4 regions of the Kocuria sp. CH-021 genome follow, and region 3 is predicted to be linked to each of the others. Evidence: riboswitches for the same ligand, from Rfam matches in the RefSeq annotation. Region 3 holds a riboswitch; each other region holds the start of a gene.
The links. A riboswitch is a leader RNA that binds a small molecule or an ion and turns the genes downstream of it on or off. The one in region 3 is predicted to bind S-adenosylmethionine.
Positions count from the first base shown of each region.

Region 1 (3,369 bases), on a different contig from region 3:
CGCACGGCCTCGCGCCCCGCGCTCACGGGACCTGCCGCCGGTCCTCCGTGCGGCCGCCCCCGGCGGTCCGGTCCGGCGCCTCCCCGCCGCTCCACGGGGGAGCCGGGTGGCGCAGGTAGAACAGCCGGGAGGTCTCCCGGCGGATCTTCGCCTGGCCGCTCAGGAGCACGCCCATGAGCAGGAACACCCCCGCCAGGAGCACCAGGGAGGCGGCCAGGAACGCCGTCGGGAAGCGGGGGACGAGACCGGTGCCCGCGAACTCCACCACCACGGGCAGGCCGAGGGCCAGGCCCAGCAGGAACAGGGCCAGGGAGACGGCGCCGGTGACCAGGAGGGGCCGCTCGTGGAAGAGCAGCTGCCCGAAGATGCCGAGGATCCGGAAGCCGTCGTGGTAGGTCCGCAGCTTGCTCTCGCTGCCGGCGGCCCGGTCCCGGAAGCCCACGGCCACCTCGGCCTGCGGCACCCGCGCGTTGACCGCGTGGACGGTCAGCTCCGTCTCGATCTCGAACTCGCGCGAGAGCGCGGGGAAGGACTTGACGAAGCGGCGCGAGAAGACCCGGTAGCCGCTGAGCATGTCGGAGACCTTCCGGCGGAAGGCGAAGCTCACGAGCCCGTTGAAGAACCTGTTGCCGGACTCGTGCCCCGACCGGTACGCGGTGCTGGTGGTCTGCCGGCGCACGCCCAGCACGTGGTCGTAGGGCCCGGACAGCAGGGTGTCGATCATGGCGGGGGCGTCGGCGACGTCGTAGGTGTCGTCGCCGTCGACGAGCAGGTAGACGTCGGCGTCCAGGTCCGCGAAGGCCCGCCGGACCACGTTGCCCTTGCCCTTCTCCTCCTCGCGCCGGACCTGCGCCCCGGCCCGCCGGGCGGCCTCGGCGGTGCCGTCCGTCGAACAGTTGTCGTAGACGTGCACCTCGATGCCGGGCACGGCGGCGTGCAGATCCGTGACGACCTTCGCGATCGCCGCTTCCTCGTTGTGGCACGGCACGACGGCCACGATGCGGGGGGTGGGAGGCATGGGCACTCGTTCCTGCGGTCCGGGCGGGGGCCCGTCCATTATGCCGAGGCCGGGCCCGGGCGCCGGACCGCCCTCCACCGCCCGTGCGTCGCCGTGCGTCCGTGTTGCGCCCCGTGACGTCCCGGTCGTCACAGTCCGCGCTCCGGCGTCTTCTGGGCGCCCGCACTTGGCAGCACGGCGGGGCGGCCGCTGGAATGGGTCCTGCATCTATCCAGAGCGGCCGAGAGACCTGGCTCGTCGACGCCGCAGCAACCATCCGCGCCCCCGCCACGGGGTGCGCGGAACGGTGCTCCCGCCAGGACCGATGGAGCTGTCGCTTCCCTCCCGGGTCCGCCCCGGGACGGTTGCCGCCCTCCCTCGGGGTGACCCTTGGAGGAAGAACGTGACACCACGCCCGATCGCCCGGCCGGCGCCGCCGTCCCTGTCCTACGAGCTCTATCCGCCCCGCGGCGCGGCGAGCGCCGCGACGCTGCTGCGGACCATCGAGGAGCTCGAGCCCACCCGTCCCGACCACGTCTCGGTGACGTACAGCGGGGACGAGCAGCGCCGGGACAGCTCGCTCGCCCTGCTCGACCACCTCCTGGCGCGCACGAGCCTGCGGCCCCTGGCGCACCTGACGTGCGTCGGCAGCAGCCGGGCCGAGCTGGAGCGGACCGTGGCCACCCTGGTCCGCCGCGGCGTGCGGGGCGTCCTGGCCCTGCGCGGGGACCGGGACCCGGAGGCGGCGCCGGGCGAGCTGCGGCACGCCGGCGAGCTCGTGGAGCTCGTGCGCGAGGTCGAGCAGCGCCACACGGCCTCCCTGGCGGCCGGCCGGCTCGCCGTGGGCGTGGCGGCCTATCCGACCCGGCACCCGGAGTCGCCCTCGTTCCGGCACGACGTGGAGGTGCTGCTGGCCAAGCAGCGCGCCGGGGCGGACTTCGCGATCACGCAGGTCTACTTCCGCCCGCAGCGCTACGAGCGCCTGGTCGCGGCGGCGACGGCGGCGGGGGTGACCATCCCGATCGTCCCCGGGATCATGCCGGTCACCGATCCGGGGCGGCTGCGGACCCTGTGCCGGCTGGCCGGCCTGGCGCCCCATCCCGGCCTGGCCGCCGCGCTGGAGGACGCGTCCGGCCCCGCGGAGCGGCACCGCGCCGGCGTGGCCTTCGCGGCCCGGCTGGCCCGCGCCGCCCTGGACGCCGGGGCTCCCGGCCTGCACCTCTACACCTTCAACGAGCACCGGGCCGCGCTGGACCTGCTGGAGCACGTGGACCTCCCCCGCGCCCCGCACGTGCCCGTCCCGCTCGACGACCTGCTGCTCCCCGCGTGAGCACGCACCGCCCCACCGTTCCGCACGAGACCTCTCGACCTCACGACACCCTTCAGGAGATCCCCATGAGCACTGTCCCGTTCCCCGCCGCCACCATCACCGGCTACCCCCGGATCGGCCGCCGCCGCGAGCTGAAGAAGGCCCTCGAGGCCTACTGGGCCGGGCGCTCGACCCGCGAGGAGCTCGAGTCGGCGGCCGCCCAGCTGCAGCTGGCGACCCACCGCCGGCTCGTGGAGCTGGGCCTCGGCGCCCGGGACTCGTCCCTGCCCGCGGCGTTCCCCCTCTACGACCAGGTGCTGGACACCACCGTGGCCCTCGGGGCGGTCCCGTCCCGCTTCGCCGACCTCGCCGACCCCGAGGGCCGGCTCGACCTCGACGCGAGCTTCGTGCTCGCCCGCGGGGACGCCGGCCGCGCCCCGCTCGAGCTCACCAAGTGGTTCGACACCAACTACCACTACCTCGTGCCGGAGATCGGCCCGGACACCCCGTTCCGCGCCACCGCCGACCGGCTGGTGGCGGACGTCCGCCGCGCCGCGGCGCACGGCTTCACCGTCCGGCCGGTCCTCGTGGGACCCGTGTCCTTCCTCCTCCTCGCCAAGGCCGACGACGACGCCCCCGCGGGCTTCGACCCGCTGCGGCGGCTCCCCGAGCTGCTCCCGGTGTACGCGGAGCTGCTGGGCGAGCTGGCCGCGGCCGGCGCGGACTGGGTGCAGCTGGAGGAGCCGGCGCTCGTGGCGGACCAGCACGTCCCGGCGGAGCAGCTCGCCGCGTCCGTGTGGGACGCCTACACGGCCCTGTCCGCCGTGCCCCGGCGCCCGCAGCTGTTCGTCACCACCTCCTACGGCTCGCCCGGGCCGCTGCTGCACCCCCTGGCCTGCTCCGGCGTGGAGGCCCTGCACCTCGACCTCGTCAAGGGCGCGGCGCCCTCTCCCGAGGAGCTGGAGCTCTTCCGGGACGAGGACTCCGCCGTGCTCGTGGCCGGAGCCGTCGACGGGCACAACGTGTGGCGGGCCGACCTGGCCGGCCGGCTCGACCGGCTCGC
Region 1 is NZ_JBNAFK010000030.1:16,411-19,779, forward strand. It holds gene ACPYN7_RS17015 (hypothetical protein) at 1-26, opposite strand, end outside; gene ACPYN7_RS17020 (glycosyltransferase) at 23-1,018, opposite strand; SAM riboswitch class I at 1,223-1,329, shown strand; gene ACPYN7_RS17025 (methylenetetrahydrofolate reductase) at 1,401-2,327, shown strand; gene metE (5-methyltetrahydropteroyltriglutamate--homocysteine S-methyltransferase) at 2,393-3,369, shown strand, end outside.
Region 1: linked by a shared signal. The riboswitch ahead of ACPYN7_RS17025 (methylenetetrahydrofolate reductase) and the one ahead of ACPYN7_RS07045 (bifunctional o-acetylhomoserine/o-acetylserine sulfhydrylase) in region 3 are both predicted to bind S-adenosylmethionine.

Region 2 (3,369 bases), on a different contig from region 3:
TGCTGCTGCGGCAGCACGGGATCGGGGAGGTGGAGACCGACCGCCGGATCGTCGCCCCCGACGGCACGGAGGTCCTGCCGGACCTCGCGGTCGAGTCCGCCCGGGTCAGCATCCAGTACGAGGGCGCCCACCACGACCGCGCCGGCCAGCGCGAGATCGACATCCGGCGTCAGCGCCGCACGGAGGCCGCGGGCTGGACCGAGGTCCGCATCACCCACCGTGACCTCGTGGAGGACGTGGTGACGCCGTGCGGCACCGTGCCGCGCGCGGTGGCTCTCGTGCGGGCGGCGATCCGCGGCCGTCCCGTGCCCTAACCCCGCACGAGAGACCCCCGCGAAGGCCCCCGTGCGAGCACCCGCGAGTACCCGCCGCGCGAGGTTGCCGGTGTCGGCGACCGGACACGCCGCGGTCGCCGACACCGGCAACCTCGCGGGAAAGCAGGAGGGTGGGAGAGCGGGAAAGCAGGAGGGTGGGAGAGCGGGAAAGCAGGAGGGTGGGAGAGCGGGAGAGCGGAGAAGCAGGAGAGCGGCGTCAGGGGTCGTGCGGGGGAGGGCGCCGTGCCAGGCTGGTGCCATGACCCGAAACGACCCCGCCGTCATCGACCGCCTCATGACCCGGCCCGGCCGGTGGGCCGTGGTGGGGCTGACCGGCAACACGGCCCGTCCGGCCCACTCGGTGGCGAAGCAGATCCGGGACGACCTCGGCATGACGATCGTCCCGGTGAACCCGAAGGGCGAGCCGGTGCACGGCGAGCCCGGCTTCCGCACCCTCGCCGAGGTCCCGGGGCCGATCGACGTGGTGGACTGCTTCGTCAACTCCCGCCGCGTCGGCGCGGTCGTGGACCAGGCCATCGCCGCGGGCGCCGCGGCGGTGTGGCTGCAGCTCGGCGTCGTCGACGAGGACGCGGCCGCCCGGGCGGAGCAGGCCGGCCTCGAGGTGGTCATGGACACCTGCCCCCTGATCGAGCTCCGCGTCCGGCTCCGGCGGGGCTGGACCCTGGACCCGGGCCGGACCCCGCCGCTCGCCCCGCCCGCCTGAGCCGCCCGGCCGATCCGTCGGACCGAACCGGCCGACCGAACCGGCCGACCGAACCGGCCGACCGAACCGTCGGACCGAACCGTCGGACCGACCCGGCCGACCGAACCGTCGGACCGACCCGGCCGACCGAACCGGTCCGGCCGAACCGTCCCCTGGCCTGCGCCGTGGTGCGCGGTCCGGCTTGCGCCGGGTGCCGGGCGACCCGCTAAGCTGTTCCCCGACGACGATGACGAGTCCCGACGCGAAGCTCTGGCTGGTCGGGCGGCAACCCTCTCCCGTAGCGGGGTGCCCCAGATGAACATCGGGCCGTGGTGCACACGCTCCGCGGCAAGTACGGCGCCCAGCAGTGCGTCGGACCCGCGAGCAGGTCTCCACGACGCACGGGCGCGGGTCGGCATCGACCCGGGAGGAACACCCATGAGCAAGCGCATCGCCCTCAACGCCTTCGACATGACCTGCGTGGGCCACCAGGCCCCCGGCCTGTGGAAGCACCCCCGGTCCCGGGCGGACGAGTACAACACGATCGAGTACTGGACGGACGTCGCCCAGCTCCTGGAGAAGGGGCTCTTCGACGCGCTCTTCCTCGCGGACGTCGTCGGGTACTACGACGTCTACCAGAACTCCGCGGCCCCGGTGATCAGGGACGCCACGCAGATCCCCGTCAACGACCCCTTCATGCAGATCTCCGCGATGGCGGCCGTGACGAAGCACCTCGGCTTCGGAGTGACCAGCGCGATCACCTACGAGCAGCCGTATCCGCTGGCCCGGAAGTTCGCGACCCTGGACCACCTGACGAAGGGCCGGATGGGCTTCAACGTGGTGACGTCCTACCTGAAGTCCGCCGCGGAGAACCACGGGCTCACGGAGCAGATCTCCCACGACGAGCGCTACGAGATCGCCGAGGAGTTCATGGAGGTCTGCTACAAGCTCTGGGAGGGCTCCTGGGAGGACGGGGCGGTCAAGCGGGACCGGGTCAACGGTATCTTCGCCGACCCGGCGCTCGTCCACCCCATCCAGCACCACGGCAAGTACTTCGACGTCCCGGGGATCGGGCTGACCGAGCCGTCCCCGCAGCGCACGCCGCTGATCTTCCAGGCCGGAGCCTCGTCCCGCGGGCGTGCGTTCGCCGGCCGGCACGCCGAGGCGGTGTTCGTGGGCGGCATCCGCCCGGACCTGACCCGCGTGGTCACCGACAAGCTGCGCGACGAGGCGGAGGCCAACGGCCGGGGCCGGGACGACCTCAAGATCTTCGCCATGCTGCACGTGATCGTCGACGAGACCGACGCGAAGGCCGAGCAGAAGCGCCGCGACTACGAGCGGTACGCGGACACCGACGGCGCGCTGGGCCTCGTGGGCGGCTGGTCCGGGGTGGACCTGGGCCGCTACGACGAGAACGACGTCCTGGAGTACATCAAGACCGAGTCCATCCAGTCCTTCCTCACGCCGTTCACCACCGCGGACCCGCACAAGAAGTGGACGGTCAAGGAGGTCGCCAAGCACATCTCGATGGGCGGCATGGGCGTGCCGATCGTCGGCTCCCCGCAGACCGTGGCCGACGAGCTCGAGCGGTGGATCGACGACGGCGGGCTGGACGGCATCAACCTCGCCTACCACGTGTCCCCGGGCTCGTTCGAGGACTTCGTGGAGTGGGTGGTGCCGGAGCTGCAGAAGCGCGGCCGCTACCGGACCGGGTACGAGGGCACCACGCTGCGCGAGAACCTCTACGGCGCCGGGCAGGCCAAGGTGCTGGGCACCCACCCGGCCGCCGCGTACCGCGGCGCCTACGCGGGCAAGCCCTCCGCCGCGGACACTCCCGCCCGCGAGCTGATCTCCTGACCCCGGGGCGCTGACCCTTCATCCTGGGCCCCGGCCCGGGATCCCCGCCCGGGCCGGGGCCCCCGGCCCGGGGCGCGGAGCGGACGAGGGCCCCCGCACCGAGAACTGCTCCCCGGACGCCGGCTGAGGAATTCAGGTCCGGTGTCCGGGGAGCAGTTCCGTGGAGGCACGAAGTTCGTCGTCCGGGGATCAGCGCGCCGGTGCGGAGCCCCAGCGGAGCAGGGCCGCCACGTCCGTGCCGTTGGGCAGCGCCCCCGGCGGCACGAAGACGGGGCGGCCGTCGGTCAGCACCGCGGCGCGCACCAGCGCGGCGTCGGCGGAGACCCTGCCGAGCACGCGGGCGCCCACGGCCTCCGACTCCTGGACGGCGATCCACGGCTCGGCGTCCAGGGCGATGAGCTCCTGCTCCGTGTCCAGGTGGGTGTCGTCGATGAGCAGCGTCTGCGCCTGCGCCTGCTGCAGGGCCGAGACGACGGGCTCCATCCCCGAGACGGC
Region 2 is NZ_JBNAFK010000003.1:215,099-218,467, reverse strand. It holds gene ACPYN7_RS03535 (hypothetical protein) at 1-314, shown strand, start outside; gene ACPYN7_RS03530 (CoA-binding protein) at 574-1,038, shown strand; SAM riboswitch class IV at 1,264-1,378, shown strand; gene ACPYN7_RS03525 (LLM class flavin-dependent oxidoreductase) at 1,456-2,874, shown strand; gene ACPYN7_RS03520 (Vms1/Ankzf1 family peptidyl-tRNA hydrolase) at 3,064-3,369, opposite strand, start outside.
Region 2: linked by a shared signal. The riboswitch ahead of ACPYN7_RS03525 (LLM class flavin-dependent oxidoreductase) and the one ahead of ACPYN7_RS07045 (bifunctional o-acetylhomoserine/o-acetylserine sulfhydrylase) in region 3 are both predicted to bind S-adenosylmethionine.

Region 3 (3,369 bases):
TCTACGCGGTGCTCTCCCTCGCCGAGGACCTCGCCCGCGGACCGCTGTCCGAGGCGCAGGCCACGATGAACCCGCCGCTGAGCCGGCAGCCTCTCTTCGACCTGCTGCGCCAGCTCACCGGCATCGGCCTGGACCTGGTGCCGGTGCTGCTGGCCCTGTACCTGCTGGCCGGCTCCGCCGGAGCGCTGGGCACGGTCCGCCGGCGGATCGGCCTCGACGCCCGCATGCCCGTCCCGGACCTCGGCCTGGGCACCGTGCTCTTCGTGCTCATGGGGCTGGGGACGCTGGTGCTCTACGGCGCGGGCCGGGCCCTGGGCGTCACGGCGCAGGTCAGCACGTCCGGGCTCGCTGAGCACTGGTGGACGGTTCCCGTGCTGCTGCTCTCGGCCGTGCGCCACGCCCTGGTCGAGGAGGTCGTGGTGGTCGCGTTCCTGACCGACCGGCTCACCCGCATCGGGTGGAACTGGCCGGTGGTGCTGGTGGTCACGGCCCTGTTCCGCGGCAGCTACCACCTCTACCAGGGGATCGGGCCGTTCCTCGGCAACGTGGTCATGGGCCTGGTCTTCGCGGAGCTCTACCGGCGCACCGGCCGGGTGATGCCCCTCGTCGTCGCGCACTTCCTGCTGGACGCCGTGGGCTTCCTCGGCGCCGCCCGGCTGCTGGGCTGACGCCCGGGGGCCGGGCCCGTCCGGTGGCCCCGGGGCTCAGATGGTGACGGGGCCGTCCGGGGTGCTGAAGGTGACGGAGAGCACCCCGGGGGTGCCCTCCGGATAGCGCCAGTCGACCTCCAGGTCCTCGAGCGCGGTCTCCACGGGGGCGCCCAGCCACTCGGTGACCCGGTCCGGGGCCCCGGCGATGCACATCCCCGCGAGCCCGACGTCCGTGATCCGCGCCTGCGAGGGGTGCATCTCGGGGTCGGACTCGAAGTGCACCATGAACGGCAGCTGGGGGTCGGCGATGAGGCCCTTCACGCCGATCTGACGCCACTCGAGGCACCGGCCGTCCGGGAACACCCGGCAGCCGGGGACGGAGGACCGGCCCAGGCGCTGCTCGAAGGGGGCGAGGTCGTCGACCTCCACGACCCAGCCCAGCCAGCCCCCGCCCGCCTCGGAGCGGGCGCGCACGGCCTGGCCGAACGGCGCCTTCACCGCGGCCGGGTGCTCGAGGACCTCGACGACCTCGACGTACTGGTGGTTCGTGAGGGGGAGGATCATGTTGCGGGTGCCGAAACGGGGGTGCACCCCGCCCTTGACCGGCTCGATCCCGAGCTGGTCGGCGATGCGCTCGGTGGTGGCCGCCAGGCCCTCCGGGCGGCAGGCGTAGGACACGTGGTCGACTCTCATGGGCTCATCGTGGCACCGTGTGAGTTTCGTCTCCAAATCGGTCCGCGGGGCACCCGGTGCGGTGCGCCCGGCGCCCGCCGCCGGGTGTCACGCCCGGGCCCGGCTTGACGCCGTGTCGTCCGGATCCGGAGAATGCTGTCCAGGTCATGAGCGCCAGCGTCCAAGCCCCAGCTAGCTGGCCGGCAACCCTCCACCGCGGTGGGGTGCCCTGGGTGAAGACCAGGCTCCTCGCGACCGGCGAGCGAGCAAGCGCGGGTCCCCGGTGCCCGGCCGCTCCCGGCCGCACCGCCTCGGCCGGGACGGGACCCCTGACACCCGCAAGGAGTCCCACGGCATGTCCGAGACCACCGCTTCCAGCACCGACCGCTCCACCGCCGAGCGGCCCACTCCCGAGAACCCGGGGGGCTGGGCGTTCGAGACCCGGCAGATCCACGCGGGGCAGAGCCCCGACCCGGTCACCGGCTCCCGGGCCCTGCCCATCCACCAGACCACGTCCTTCGTCTTCCCGGACGCCCAGGCCGCGGCCGACCGCTTCGCCCTCGCCGAGCTCGGGCCGATCTACACGCGGATCGGCAACCCGACCACGGAGGTCGTGGAGAACCGGATCGCCGCCCTGGAGGGCGGCGTGGGCGCCCTGATGCTCAGCGCGGGGCAGTCGGCCACGACGTTCGCGGTGCTCAACGTGGCCGGCACCGGCGACCACATCGTGGCCAGCCCCAGCCTCTACGGCGGGACCTACAACCTGTTCAAGTACACGCTGCCCAAGCTCGGCGTCGAGACCACCTTCGTGACCGACCCGGACGACCCCGAGGAGTGGCGGCGGGCGGTGCGGCCGAACACCAAGGCCTTCTTCGCGGAGACCATCCCGAACCCGCGCAACGACGTCCTCGACATCGAGACGGTCTCCGGGATCGCGCACGACTCCGAGGTGCCGCTCATCGTGGACAACACCGTGGCGACCCCGTACCTGGTCCAGCCCTTCCGCTGGGGCGCGGACGTCGTGGTGCACTCGGCCACGAAGTTCCTCGGAGGGCACGGCACGGCGATCGGCGGGGTGATCGTGGACTCCGGGGCCTTCGACTTCGGCCGCTACCCGGAGCGCTTCCCCGGCTTCAACCAGCCGGACGAGTCCTACGCGGGGCTCGTCTACGCCCGGGACCTGGGGGCGGAGGGACCCTTCGGCGTCAACCTGTCCTACATCCTCAAGGCTCGGGTGCAGCTGCTGCGCGACCTCGGCTCCGCGATCTCCCCGTTCAACGCGTTCCTCATCGAGCAGGGCATCGAGACGCTGTCCCTGCGGATGGAGCGGCACGTGGCCAACGCCGGGGAGGTGGCCCGCTGGCTCGAGGCGCGCGAGGACGTGCGCTCGGTGTCCTGGGCCGGGCTGGAGTCCTCCCCGTGGCACGGGCGGGCGCAGAAGTACGCGCCCCGGGGCGCCGGGTCGATCCTGGGCTTCGTGCTCGAGGGCGGCCGCGAGGCCGGGGCCGCCTTCGTGGACGCCCTGACCCTGCACTCGAACGTCGCGAACATCGGCGACGTCCGCTCCCTCGTCATCCACCCGGCGTCCACCACGCACAGCCAGCTCCTGCCCGAGGAGCAGCTGGCCGCCGGGGTGGAGCCCGGCTTCGTGCGCCTGTCCGTGGGCCTGGAGCACATCGAGGACATCCTGGCGGACCTGGAGCAGGGCTTCGTCGCGGCCGCGCACGGAGGGCAGGAGTGACCGTGACCGTCGTGGGGGGTGCCGGCGCCGGGACCGCCGTCCGCGAGGACGGGGTGCCGCGCGTGGCCGCGATCGGCGAGCTGGAGCTCGAGTCGGGCTTCCGGCTGCCCGAGGTCCGGATCGCCTACGAGACCTGGGGGACCCTGGCCCCGGACGGGTCCAACGCGGTGCTCGTCGAGCACGCGCTCACCGGGGACACCCACGTGGCGGCCGGCCGGGCCCGCCACGGCGCCTCCGAGGCGGAGCGGCGCGCCGCGCAGAGCGGCGGCTGGTGGGAGGGCCTGGTCGGCCCCGGCGCTGCCATCG
Region 3 is NZ_JBNAFK010000007.1:75,329-78,697, forward strand. It holds gene ACPYN7_RS07035 (CPBP family intramembrane glutamic endopeptidase) at 1-668, shown strand, start outside; gene ACPYN7_RS07040 (VOC family protein) at 705-1,343, opposite strand; SAM riboswitch class IV at 1,486-1,601, shown strand; gene ACPYN7_RS07045 (bifunctional o-acetylhomoserine/o-acetylserine sulfhydrylase) at 1,678-3,063, shown strand; gene metX (homoserine O-acetyltransferase MetX) at 3,060-3,369, shown strand, end outside.

Region 4 (3,369 bases), on a different contig from region 3:
CGCGGCCGCGGTGATGCCCCTGGGCGCCCCCATCGGCACGGGGCTGGGCATCCTCAACCCGCACAACATCGAGCTCATCGCCTCCCGGGCGTCGGTGCCCGTGGTGCTCGACGCCGGGATCGGCACCGCCTCCGAGGCCGCCCTGGCCATGGAGCTGGGCTGCGACGCCGTGCTGCTCGCCAGCGCCGTCACCCGCGCCCAGGACCCGGTGGCGATGGCCACCGCGATGCGCCACGCCGTGCTCGCCGGCCGGCTCGCCGCCGGGGCCGGGCGCATCCCCGCCCGCCGCCACGCCCACGCGTCCTCGCCCATGGCCGGGCGGGTCGGCACGGACGCCCCCGACGACGGGCCCGCCGTCGGCCCGGCCGACGTCCCGCGCGGTGACTGGGCACCCGTGGGGGAGCGGCCGTGAGCCCGCTGCCCCCGCTCGTGGCGCCCGGCCCCGAGCTGACGCGCGAGGAGCTCGAGCGCTACGCCCGGCACCTGACCCTGCCCGGGATCGGGCCGCTCGGCCAGCGGCGGCTGGGCCGCGCCCGCGTGCTCGTCGTCGGCGCCGGGGGTCTGGGCGCCCCGGCCCTGCAGTACCTCGCGGCGGCGGGGGTGGGGACCATCGGGATCGTCGACGACGACGTCGTGGCGCTCTCCAACCTGCAGCGCCAGGTGGTGCACACCACCGCCGACGTCGGCCGGCCCAAGGCCGTCTCCGCCGCCGAGGCCGTCACCGCGCTCAACCCGCTGGTCGAGGTCCGCACCCATCCCGTCCGGCTGGACGCGGACAACGCCGTGGACATCATCCGCGGGTACGACCTCGTCCTGGACGGCGCCGACAACTTCACGACCCGCTACGTGGTCAGCGACGCCGCCGCCCTGACCGGCACCCCCTGCGTGTGGGGCTCCATCCTGCGCTTCGAGGGCCAGGTCAGCGTCTTCTGGGCCGGGCACGGACCCACCTACCGGGACCTCTACCCCGAGGCCCCGCCGGACGGCGAAGTGCCCAGCTGCGCCGAGGGCGGGGTCTTCGGCATGCTCCCCGCGACCATCGGCTCGGTCATGGTCACCGAGGCCGTCAAGCTCGTCACCGGCACCGGCGAGCCCCTGCTCGGGCGGGTGCTGCTGCACGACGCGCTCGCGATGACCTGGCGCGAGATGCGCCTGACCGCGGACCCCGCGGCCGCCCCGGTCACCGCGGTGGCCCGGCCCGCCGCCGGCTGCGCGCTGCCCGGGGCGGACCCCGCCGAGACCGTCGGGGCGGCCGAGCTGGCCCGGCTGCTCGAGCGCCGCTCCCGCGGAGAGGCGTCCTTCGCCCTGGTGGACGTGCGCGAGGACTGGGAGCGGGAGCTCGTGGCCATCGACGGCGCCGTGCCCGTGCCCCTGCAGAAGATCCTGGACCGCGGCGCGGACGCCCTGCCCCCGGAGGCCCGCGGCGCGGACCTCGTGCTGCACTGCAAGGCCGGGGCCCGCTCCGCGACCGCGCTCGCCGCGCTGCGGCCCTTCTACGCCGGGCGGGAGGAGCGGGTCCGGCACCTCGAGGGCGGGGTGCTCGCCTGGGTGGAGCAGGTGGCCCCGGACCAGCAGGTCTACTGAGGCGGTCCGCCGCACTCCCCTCCTTCCCCGGGCGGACGACCGGGTCGATACACCACTCCGGACGAGATGACCGTCTGTGACGCCGTCGTGACATCCGATGACGCGCACAGGTCATCGGCTGGCTCCGGACCCGGGTGGTCTGGTGCGATGTCGGACGTCCCATTCAGAGCGGCTGAGAGATCTGGCTCGACGACGCCGCAGCAACCCGCCCTCCCCCGGGGCCAGGGTGCTAAGGCCAGAACCGATGGAGATCCCGGATCTGCAGCCGGTCCCTGACGTCGGCGCCCGGCGCTGCCGTCACCGGGCCGGACCCTGGCGCGACCGGCACTCCTCGGTGCGACCGAGAGGACCACCGCATGACCCGCACCACGGACGAGAGGACCGCTGTCCGTTCCCGCGCCGGCACGAACCCCGCCGCCGGCCTGCCCCGGGACTACGCCGGGCTCCAGGAGCACTTCCGGCCCCTGTTCGCGGAGATCGCCGCCGGCTCCCTGGACCGGGACCTCCAACGCGTGCTGCCCCACGCGGAGGTCCGCCGGCTGGACCGGGCCGGCTTCGGCGCCCTGCGCGTCCCGGCGGCCCACGGCGGTCCGGAGGTCGGCCTCGAGGACTTCACCCGGCTGCTGATCGACCTGGCCGAGGCCGACTCCAACATCGCCCACCTCTACCGCTCCCACGCCGGCTTCGTGGAGTCCCTGCGCTTCCTGCCCCGGGAGCTCCAGGAGGTCTGGTACCCGCGGGTGCTGGCCGGGGCCACCGTGGGCAACGCCTCCACGGAGAAGGGCGGCAACGCGCTCGGCACCCTGAACACCGTGCTGAGCCGGACCGCCGGGGGCTGGGAGCTCACCGGCCGGAAGTACTACGCCACCGGCTCGGTCTTCTCCGACTACACCCGCGTCTCGGCCGCCCTGGACGGCCAGGACGGCCGCCGCTTCGCCGTCGTCCCCACGGACGCCGAGGGCGTCACGCTCGAGGACGACTGGGACGGCTTCGGGCAGAAGCTCACCGGCACCGGCACCGCGGTCTTCGACCGGGTGCGCGTCCCGGACGACGCCGTGCTGGACCGCACCGCCGGCAGCGCGGAGGCCGTCCACGAGGCCGCCTTCTTCCAGCTGGTGCTGCTGGCCGTGCTGGCCGGCATCGCCCGGGCCGCCCGGCGGGACGCCGTGGACACCATTGCCGCCCGCCGGCGGACCTTCAACACCGGGCTCGGCCTGCCGTTCCGGGAGGACCCGCTGATCCAGGAGGCCACCGGACGGATCTCCGCCAAGGCCTTCGCCGCGGAGGCCACCGTGCTGCACGCCGCCCGTGCCCTGGACGCCGGGATCGCCGCCGCCGCCGCGGCCGGCGCCGACCGGCCGGAGTTCACCGGAACCCTCCCGGCGGCGCTGCACCAGTCCGAGATCGCCGTGGAGCACGCCCAGGTCACCGTGCCGGAGCTGGCGCTCGGCGCGGCCCAGGACCTGTTCCTCACCGTGGGCGCCTCCGCCACGTCCACGGCCAAGGGGCTGGACCGGCACTGGCGCAACGCCCAGACCGTGGCCACCCACAACCCGATCGCCTTCCGTGCCCGCGCCCTCGGCGACTACCTCATCAACGGCACCCTGCCGGAGGGCCTGAACGCCATCGGCGACGCGAAGACCCCCGCCGACCGAACCCCAGGAGCCTGACCCATGACCACCACGAGCACGGCCGCCGCGGGCCGCAGCAGCATCGTCCACGGCAAGAAGCGCGTCCTGGCCTCGGCCTTCGCCGGCACCACCATCGAGTGGTACGACTTCTACC
Region 4 is NZ_JBNAFK010000026.1:18,908-22,276, forward strand. It holds gene ACPYN7_RS16100 (thiazole synthase) at 1-412, shown strand, start outside; gene moeB (molybdopterin-synthase adenylyltransferase MoeB) at 409-1,584, shown strand; SAM riboswitch class I at 1,741-1,835, shown strand; gene ACPYN7_RS16110 (acyl-CoA dehydrogenase family protein) at 1,941-3,254, shown strand; gene ACPYN7_RS16115 (MFS transporter) at 3,258-3,369, shown strand, end outside.
Region 4: linked by a shared signal. The riboswitch ahead of ACPYN7_RS16110 (acyl-CoA dehydrogenase family protein) and the one ahead of ACPYN7_RS07045 (bifunctional o-acetylhomoserine/o-acetylserine sulfhydrylase) in region 3 are both predicted to bind S-adenosylmethionine.